DNA from 2 places in the Alistipes finegoldii DSM 17242 genome. Region 1 is predicted to be linked to the other one. Evidence: riboswitches for the same ligand, from Rfam matches in the RefSeq annotation. Region 1 holds a riboswitch; the other holds the start of a gene.
The links. Region 1 has a riboswitch for cobalamin ahead of ALFI_RS11005 (putative transporter). Riboswitches for the same ligand answer to the same signal wherever they lie in the genome.
Positions count from the first base shown of each region.

Region 2: linked by a shared signal. The riboswitch ahead of ALFI_RS04860 (putative transporter) and the one ahead of ALFI_RS11005 (putative transporter) in region 1 are both predicted to bind cobalamin.

Region 1 is NC_018011.1:2,519,362-2,524,522, forward strand. Features, by position in the region: gene ALFI_RS10990 (TonB-dependent receptor) at 1-1,258, shown strand, start outside; gene ALFI_RS10995 (Dph6-related ATP pyrophosphatase) at 1,274-2,020, opposite strand; gene ALFI_RS11000 (DUF2284 domain-containing protein) at 2,008-2,580, opposite strand; cobalamin riboswitch at 2,667-2,863, shown strand; gene ALFI_RS11005 (putative transporter) at 3,008-4,690, shown strand; gene ALFI_RS11010 (hypothetical protein) at 4,788-5,153, shown strand; gene cobO (cob(I)yrinic acid a,c-diamide adenosyltransferase) at 5,156-5,161, shown strand, end outside.
Region 2 is NC_018011.1:1,066,989-1,072,149, reverse strand. Features, by position in the region: gene ALFI_RS04875 (plasmid mobilization protein) at 172-591, shown strand; gene mobB (conjugal transfer protein MobB) at 576-1,787, shown strand; partial or broken gene ALFI_RS04865 (DUF2284 domain-containing protein) at 2,059-2,632, opposite strand; cobalamin riboswitch at 2,720-2,915, shown strand; gene ALFI_RS04860 (putative transporter) at 3,060-4,742, shown strand; gene ALFI_RS04855 (hypothetical protein) at 4,840-5,161, shown strand, end outside.

The DNA of each region.
Region 1 (5,161 bases):
CATGGCCGATATCGCCGAACAGCTCAATCACAAGATCGACGGCGGCGGATTGAAATTCGACTGGTTCAGTCCGAACAACCGCCACCGGATGGGCATCTATACTTCGGCGCAGAATATCGACCGTGACAGTTATTTCGGCACGGACAAGAATCCCGACGCCTATGGCGCTACGGACGACAAGACGTTCGTGGCGGGAGCCCAATATACCTACTCTTTCCATAAACTGCTGTTCCTGCCCTCGGAACTGACGGCGGGCGTCGAGTACAACTACAATACGCTGCACGACAAATACCTCGGCTTCGGGCGCGACTTCGAGCAGACCACCCATAGCACGGGTTTCTTTTTCCAGAACGAGTGGCGGAGCGAAAAGCTCAACTTCCTGATCGGCGGCCGCGTGGACAAGCACAACATGATGAAGAACGTCGTCTTTTCGCCGCGCGTGAACGTGCGTTACAGTCCGACGGAAAAGATCGGCCTGCGGGCCAGCTATTCGAGCGGTTACCGCGCGCCGCAGGCCTACAACGAGGACCTGCACATCGACGCTTTGGACAACAAGGTGGCGATCATTCGACTCGCTCCGGATCTCAAACCCGAATACTCGCACAGCCTGAGTGCATCGGTGGATCTGTATCATAATTTCGGGCGAGTGCAGGCCAACCTGCTCGTCGAAGGATTCTACACGATGCTTGAGGACGTGTTTACGCTCGAAAAAATCGGCGAGGATGCCCAGGGCAACATCATTAAGGAGCGCCGCAACGCTTCGGGAGCCACCGTGGCCGGCGTGGGAGCCGAAGCCAAGGCGGGTATTCCGGGACGGTTCGAGCTGCAGCTGGGCTACACCTTCCAGCGCAGCCGTTACGACGAACCCGAAAAATGGTCGGACGACGTGACGCCCCAGCGGCGGATGTTCCGTTCGCCGGACCATTACGGCTACTTGACGGCGAACGTCAACCTCACGCGTGATTTCACGGCGTCGGTGTTCGGCAACTACACGGGCCGGATGCTCGTGCAGCACAATGCTGGGTATATCGAGAGGGATACCGAGCGTCTGACGCCCGATTTCTGGGATATGGGCCTGCGGCTGTCGTACAATTTCCGGCTCACGAAACAACTGCGGCTGGAACTGAATGCCGGGGTGAAAAACCTTTTCGACAGCTTCCAGAAGGACCTCGATTTCGGCCAGAACAAAGATGCCGCTTATATCTACGGTCCGGCAGTTCCGCGCACTTACTTTATCGGAGCAAAATTCGCGCTGTGACCAAGATGTACCGTGTTATTCGGATGCAGGGCCGGTTCCTGCATCCGAATTTGTATTTAGAGCTTGAAGGTCGGCAAACCAATAGGAATAAGTTTTCACCGTTCCGTCGTCTAGGCGGATGTCGTAGCTTTGTGAAAAAGATCGGCCCAGCCGGAACGGCACGGGCTGTCGGAAGATCGGACCGTCGTAACAGAATGTATGATATTCGCCGTTTTCTCCATTGGGATCGACTCCGGCAGGCAGAGAGGCTATGAAGCCGCGGTCGATCTCCCGGCCTATGGCGTCGGCGCCGAGTCCGTCGGCCATCGTGGTTACGACGACCGTCCGAAATCCCGATACGAGGAAATCGTTCATCACCTCTTCCGAAGATTTTCCCCAAAGCGGTTCCACGATTTCGATTCCGTGCGGCGAGAGTTGCTGCTCCCGGTATTTGCGCACATCGTGCAGGAAAATATCCCCGAAGATGAAACGGGTCACGCCCTGCGTCTTGAAATGCTCCACGGCCCGGGACATGGCGACGTCGTAATCCTCCATATTGCCTTTGGGCGTCAGGTCTACGATATAAAGAGGAACGCCGATGCTTTCGGCCTGCATTTGCAGTAATGCCGTCGGGATGCCGTGCATCGTCGAACGGTGCGTATCCCGGTTTACGGTAGTCAGCAGCGCGACGATCTCGTATTCGCCCGATTGCTGTGCCCGCAACAGCGCATGGGCGGAATCCTTGCCGCCGCTCCAGTTGAATACGGCTTTTATCCGTTCCATATTATATTTTCTGCATTATGGAAGAACCCGCAGACAAGGGTCAAATACTCGGGCAATGATCCGTCTGTACCCCATTTCAGTTCGATGCCGAAGAGTTCGGAGGTCGTGCGTGCGATGTCGAATCCGCAGGCTTCGAGCGATGGGCGTACCAGTTCGGGGTGGCGGCAGGGTTTCGCTTCGGGGCGGGTGCAGGTTCCTTCGGGGCAGTAGAGGCAGGTGCCGACATAGGCGAACGACCGTCCGCCGTACCTGTGTTCCATTTCGAGCAGACGCCGTTCGAGCCGCTGCCGTTCGGGGCGGATCAGCCGGCCGGCTTCCGATATCGGAACGTGCTGTTCGGCAGGAGTGATCTTCGTCGCGATAATCAATGCCGACGTATATTGCGAGAGATATGCTCCGACATCGTATCCGAACGGCGGGCATCCCCAGCTGCGGTTGTAATTGCGGCAGGCACGGCAACACTCCAAAAACCGCATGGCATCACGGAATCGGGCGATATAGTCAGCCACGGGCAATGCAGCGCAATGGTCTTCTGCGGTATATCGAAATGAAAAATCCATGAAACAAAAATAGTCGTTTCGGGCGTTTGTAATGCTGTTTCACGAAAATAATTTGTTGTCGAGCGCTGTTTTTCGGGATTAACCGTTATATTTGCCCCAGATTTGGTTTTCCGTTCCCCGTGCCGGGGAGGAAATGAAAAGGGAATCGGGTGCAAATCCCGGACAGTCCCGCTGCTGTGAAACTCCGTGAAGGTTTCGAACATCTCAGCCACTGATCCGCAAGGATCGGGAAGGCTTCGGAACAGGAGTCAGTCAGAAGACCTGCCAAGTCGATTCGATGTCAAAGGACCCCGAGGGATGGGCGTTTGATTTCGGTTGTATACTGCATGATAATTTTAATTCCGATGCTGTTGCAAGGATTGTTGTGCCGTTTTCGGCACACGGGTTTTGCTTTGCGGGAACGGCTCGGCCTAAAACGGGATTCGGTATGGAATTACTCGAACGATTGCTATTTGGTTCCGATTCGCTTTGGGGCGGCGGTGTCGCCCACTCGGTGATGATCCTGGCGCTGGGCATCGCACTCGGCATCATGCTGGGCAAGGTGAAGATCGCCGGGGTGTCGCTGGGTGTGACGGGTATTTTGTTCGTCGGCATCGCGTTCAGCTATTTCGGCATGAACATCGACGAGCACCTGATGCACTTCCTCAAAGAGTTCGGACTGATTCTCTTCGTCTATTCGATCGGTTTGCAGGTCGGTCCCGGATTTTTCTCCTCGTTCCGCAAGGGCGGCGTCACGCTGAACAAACTGGCCGTACTGGTCGTGGCGCTCGGCGTCGTTACAACGGTTGCCCTTTATTATGTCACCGGGCTTCCGATGACGACGATGGTCGGCGTGATGTCGGGTGCCGTGACCAATACCCCGGGGCTGGGTGCCGCGCAGCAGGCTTTCAGCGACCTGCACGCCGGAGCCGATGCCCCGGATATCGCGACAGGCTATGCATTGGCCTATCCGCTCGGAGTGATCGGAGCCATCCTGACCCTGCTGGCGTTGCGCTATCTGCTGCGTATCGACGTGCGGCAGGAGGAAGAGGCGGCAGGTTTGGGTACGGACGTGCTGAAAGACCTGACGACCCGGCGGATTTCCGTCGAAATCTGCAATCCTGCCGTCGAGGGTAAAAGCATCTCCGGAATACGCCGTTTGGCCCTGCGCGATTTCGTCGTGTCGCGGATTTGCCGTCCGGGCGAAGCTCCTGAACTGGCCGATGCTGCGACGACGCTCCGCTGCGGCGACCGGATTTTGCTCGTGGCGGCGCCCAAAGATGCCGAGGCACTGGTCGCGTTGCTCGGCCGGGAGGTGGATGCCGGTCCGATGATGCCGGATAGGAAGATGATTTCACGCCGAATACTTATCACCAAACCCGAGCTGAACGGCAAGACACTCGCCGAACTGCGCATCCGCTCCACGAGCGGCGTCACCATTACACGCATCAACCGTTCGGGTATCGACCTGGTGGCTGCAGGGAATCTGCAGTTGCAGCTGGGCGACCGGGTGACGGTCGTGGGGCCCGAACTTTCGGTAGCCCATGCCGAGCGGCTCTTCGGCAATTCGCTCAAGCGTCTCAACCATCCCAACCTGATTCCTATTTTCATCGGCATCGCGCTGGGTGTCGTGCTGGGCAGTATTTCGTTCTGGATTCCCGGCGTTCCGCAGCCCGTGAAACTGGGCCTTGCCGGCGGTCCGCTGATCGTCGCCATCCTGATCGGCCGCTACGGTCCGCATTACCGGCTCATCACCTATACGACGATGTCGGCCAACCTGATGCTGCGCGAAGTGGGCATTTCGCTTTTCCTTGCGGGCGTGGGGCTGGGTGCCGGCGAGGATTTCGTGCCTACGCTCGTCGCGGGCGGATATGTCTGGATCGCTTACGGAGCTGTAATCACGATCGTTCCGCTGCTGCTGGCGGGGCTTTTCGGACGTTTTTACTACAAACTCAACTATTATACGCTGATCGGCGTGCTTTCGGGCGCGTCGACCAATCCGCCGGCACTGGCCTATTCGACCGAGCAGACCACGTCCGACGCACCTTCGGTGGGATATGCTACGGTCTATCCGCTGTCGATGTTCCTGCGGGTGCTGGCGGCCCAGCTTTTGATTTTGATTTTCGGATAACTCAAAAAGGCGCGGCCAAACAAAGACCCGTTACTGCCATAACAAGTCATTGCATAGAGATTAGTAGCCGGCCGCGCCTTTTTTTAATTGAATAGTTATGAATATCGTATTATACGGAGTTCCGGCGGAAACGGCCGGAAGGATTGCAGACCGATACGGTCTGAAAGTGATAAATTCGCCCGACAAATTCGACGCATCGGGAACGATGGTACTTGTTCCGTCGATAAACGCCCCGCGGTACCTGTTGGCATTTTACAACGCCATGCTGCGGCATGAGGACGATGTCGATGCGGTCATTATCTGCGGTGCCGATTCCTGCGAGGCCGTCAGCACGGTGCAGTACTGCACTCCGCTGGGGAAATTCTTCACCCTGAACGGCGATCTGGACGGAGAGGAACTGGTATCGGAACTTTGTCTGCTTCTCGATTCGCTGTTCGCCGAGGGGAATCAAATCAATTTTTAGGAATGGAG
Region 2 (5,161 bases), 1.5 Mb from region 1:
TGGAGGATTTTCGAAATTTCGGTCAGAGATTCTCCGGCGCGGATTTTTCGCCTCACTTGAGGCGAGCGAGCTGTACCTTTGTATGCCGAAAAGTTTTTCGGCATACGAAAGGTGCTCGCTCTGCGAGGCTGGGTGGCGTTCCCGAGTCACGCCACTTAAACTACCAGACTGATGACAACCACGAAAAAGAGGATCGGACGCCCGACAACGACAGATCCCAGAGTCCACAGGTATAATTTCAAACTCACCACGGAAGAGAATATCCGCTTTAAGCAGATGCTTTGTAAGGCAGGATTGGAGCATAACCGCAGCCGGTTTATCGTCAAAAGAATCTTCAACGAGGAGTTCGTCGTCGTCAAACGCGACCCATCGAAGACACAATTCGTCGCCCGGCTGAATGATTTTTATTTCCAATTCCAGAAACTTGCGAACAACTACAACCAGATTGTAAAGGCCATCAATGCGCACTTCTCCAACGTCGCGATCCCGCATCAGATCGCTGCATTGGAACAGCGAACGAGAGAGCTGAAAGCCCTCAGTATCGAGATTCTGAACCTCGCAAAACAAGCTAAGGAGTGGTTGCGAATATAAGATCGGGCTCCTCGCCCGGTGGGGCTTTGCGCTATAACAAGGAGAAAGTGGATAAGGATGAAGCCGAGGTGCTGCTTTGGCAGAAGATGCTCGAACCGTTCGATAAACACGGACGACTGGATATCGATGCCTGCATGGATAGTTTCTGGCCCTACCTCGAAGCCAACCGCAGAACGACCAATACGGTCTTCCATGCTTCGCTGAACCCTTCACCGGAAGACAGGCTGACAGACGAACAGTTGCGGGAAATCGCAAATGAATACATGCAGAAGATGGGTTACGGAGATCAGCCCTATATCGTCTTCAAACATAAGGACATTGATCGGCAGCACCTCCACATCGTATCGTTGCGCGTCGATGAGAAAGGCTGTAAACTACCACACGATTTCGAAGCCCGTCGTTCTGCGGAAATTACCCGCGATTTGGAACATAAGTACAACCTCCATCCGGCGGTCAAAGGTCAGGAACAGAGGGACACTCCCGATCTTCGGAAAGTAAATTATAAGGCGGGAAACGTCAAACAACAGATCTCATCCGTCGTCAGGTTGTGCCTGCGGAATTATAAATGCTCGTCCTACGGCGAGTTCCGCACGCTGCTGGAACTGTTCAACGTCTCAGTCGAGGAACGTACGGGAACGATCGAAGGCAGAAATTATGCGGGTATTGTCTACGGAGCCATGACCGACGACGGCTATGGAACGGGTACGCCCTTCAAGTCGAGTAAAATAGGGAAAGACGTAGGTTATAATGCCCTGCAAACGTATTATGCAAAATCAAAGGAAAAACTGAAAGCACCGGGAGCGCTCGACCATTTGCGCCATACGGTCAAAGATGCCATGAGTTCGCACAATACACGGGACGAGTTCCGGCAACTGTTGAAGGTGGACGGTATCGACACTGTATTCCGTATCAACCCCGTGGGCAGAATCTACGGCGTAACGTTTATCGACCACACCAATGGCATTGTCGCCAACGGTTCGGTGCTGGGAAAAGAATTCTCGGCCCGTGTTTTCAACGAGCTGTTCCCGACCTCCCAAAAAGAAGATCAACACGCGGAACGCCAATACGAACAACGAAGCCGCACGGCAAATCCTGTCTCAGGAGTTGTCGACACGCTGTTGGACTTGGCCGATGCGCGGGCTTATGAAGAACAGCAAAGAATCCAGCGACGGCGGCGAAAGAAACAGCGGTTTTGACCTATTCTTCCATGGATGCTCGCTACATCCGATTGCCTTTTGCGTAGCCCGTGCCGCTTTCCATCCGGAATACCGCCCGCTCCTGCAAACTGCCCCGTAAACCACTGTCAACACATACACCGCATCATATACCGTCCCGCCTGATGCCTTCGATAAGAGGGTAGGGCGCCGGAGCTTATCTGCCGAGTACAAAGCGTTCACCAGCTTCCGGGTAAGATGCTTTTCACACAAGACCCGGACATTCCTTGACTGACCTTGACTGAAACGGCCTTTATCCGTTCCATATTACATTATCCGCATTGTGGAAGAATCCGCAAACAAGAGTCAGATACTCAGGCAGCCGTCCCTCCTCGCCCCATTTTAGTTCGATGCCGAACAGTTCGGAGGTTGTGCGTACGATGTCGAATCCACACGCTTCGAGCGACGGCCTCACCAAGTTGGGATGACGGCAGGGCTTTCCATCAGTGCGCGTGCAGGTTCCCTTCGGGCAGTAAAGACAGCTTCCGACATAGGTAAACGCTCGTCCGTCGTATTGGTGTTCCATTTCGAGTAGCCGCTGTTCGAGCCGGATACGTTCGGCGCGGATCAACGTCATTGAATCCGAGATCGGAAGATTGGGAACGAGCGGGGTGATTTTTGTGGCGACGAGCAATGCGGAAGTATATTCCGCAAAGTATTCCCCGACATCGAATCGGAATGGCGGACACCCCCAACTGCGGCCGTAGTTGGGGGCAGGCGATACAATAATTCCCGATACGTTCGACATCGCGGAAGCGCGCAATGTAGTCGGAAACGGACAGCGATGCAGTAAAATCTTCGGCCGTGTAGCAGGGATGGAATTCCATAAGATAAAAAATAAACGTTTCTTCCGACTTCATCGGTTTTGCAGTGAAAAAATCGGAGTTCGAAATGGCATTTCAAAATAAACCGTTATCTTTGCCCTCAGATTTGGTTTCCTGTTCCCCGTACAGGGGAGGGAATGAAAAGGGAATCGGGTGTAAATCCCGGACAGTCCCGCTGCTGTGAAGCTCCGCAGAAAGTTCCGAACATCTTAGCCACTGGTCTTACGACCGGGAAGGCTTCGGAACAGGAGTCAGTCAGAAGACCTGCCAGATCGATTCGACGTCGGAGGACCCCGAGGAATGGGCATTCGATATCGGTTGTGTATTGCATGATAATTTTAATTCCGAGGTTGTTCTTGGGGCTGCTGTGCCGTTTTCGGCACACGGGTTTCGCTTTGCGGGGACAGCTCGGCCTAAAACGGGATTCGGTATGGAATTGCTCGAAAGGTTGTTGTTTGGTTCCGAGTCGCTTTGGGGAGGCGGTGTGGCTCATTCGGTGCTGGTGCTGGCGTTGGTCGTCGCCTTCGGCATTGTTCTGGGCAAGGTGAAGGTTGCCGGAGTGTCGCTGGGCGTAACGGGCATTCTGTTCGTCGGCATTGCCTTCAGTTATTTCGGCATGAACATCGACCAACATCTGATGCACTTCCTCAAAGAGTTCGGCCTGATTCTCTTCGTCTATTCTATCGGTTTGCAGGTCGGACCGGGATTTTTCTCCTCCTTCCGCAAGGGCGGCATCACGCTCAACAAACTGGCTGTGCTGGTTGTGGCACTCGGCATCGTTACGACGGTTGCCCTCTATTATGTCACCGGACTTCCCATGACGACGATGGTCGGCGTGATGTCGGGCGCCGTTACGAATACGCCCGGTCTGGGCGCCGCGCAGCAGGCTTTCAGCGACATGCATGCCGGGGCCGATGCGCCTGATATCGCAATGGGTTATGCGCTGGCTTATCCGCTCGGTGTCGTCGGAGCCATCCTGACCCTGCTGGCACTGCGCTGCCTGCTGCGCATCGACGTGCGGCAGGAGGAAGAGGCGGCCGGGCTGGGCACGGACGTTCTGAAAGACCTGACGACCCGGCGGATCTCCGTCGAAGTCTGCAATCCGGCCATCGAGGGCAAAAGCATCTCCGGAATACGGCATCTGGCCCTGCGCGACTTCGTTGTGTCGCGCATCTGCCGTCCGGGCGGAGCTCCCGAACTGGCCGACGCTGCGACGACGCTCCGCTGCGGCGACCGGATTTTGCTCGTGGCGGCGCCCAAGGATGTCGAGGCGCTGGTCGCTCTGCTCGGCCGCGAAGTGGACGCCGAGCAGATGATACAGGACCCGAAGATGATCTCGCGGCGCATCCTGATCACCAAACCCGAGCTGAACGGCAAGACGCTCGCCGAACTGCGCGTCCGCTCGTCGAGCGGCGTCACCATCACGCGCATCAACCGTTCGGGCATCGACCTGGTGGCGGCGGGGAACTTGCAGTTGCAGCTGGGCGACCGGGTGACGGTCGTGGGCTCCGAACTGTCGGTGGCCCATGCCGAACGGCTTTTCGGCAACTCGCTCAAACGGCTCAACCATCCCAATCTGATCCCCATTTTCATCGGCATTGCGTTGGGTGTCGTCCTGGGCAGCATTTCGTTCTGGATTCCGGGGGTGCCCCAGCCCGTGAAACTGGGGCTGGCCGGCGGTCCGCTGATCGTCGCCATCCTGATCGGCCGCTACGGGCCGCATTACCGGCTCATCACCTACACGACGATGTCGGCCAATCTGATGCTGCGCGAAGTGGGCATTTCGCTCTTCCTCGCGGGCGTGGGGCTGGGTGCGGGCGAGGATTTCGTGCCGACGCTCGTCGCGGGCGGATATGTCTGGATCGCCTACGGCGCCGTGATCACGGTCGTGCCGCTGCTGCTGGCGGGCATTTTCGGACGCTATCGCTACAAACTCAACTACTATACGCTGATCGGCGTGCTTTCGGGCGCCTCGACCAATCCGTCGGCGCTGGCCTATTCGACCGAACAGACCACCTCCGACGCCCCTTCGGTGGGATATGCCACGGTCTACCCGTTGTCGATGTTCCTGCGGGTGTTGGCGGCTCAGCTTTTAATTTTGATTTTCAGATAACCCCAAAAAGGCGCGGCGAACAAAGACCCGTTACTGCCATAACAAGTCATTGCATAGAGATTAGTAGTCGGCCGCGCCTTTTTCTAAAATAACAGTTATGAATATCTTACTGTATGGAGTTCCGGCCGCGACGGCCGAAGAAATCGCCGGACGATACGGCCTGAAAGTGGTGAATTCACCCGACAAGTTCGACGTGTCGGGCACGATGATGCTGGTTCCGCCGATCGATGCTCCGCGCTACCTTCTGGCTTTCTACAACGCCATGCTGCGCCACGAAGAGGATGTCGATGCGGTCATTATCTGCGGTGCGGAATCCTGTGCCGTCGTCAGTACGGTGCAGTATTGCACCCCGCAGGGGAAATTCTTTACCATATGCGGCGATCTCGACGGAGAGGAGCTGGAGTCGGAACTCTGTGGGC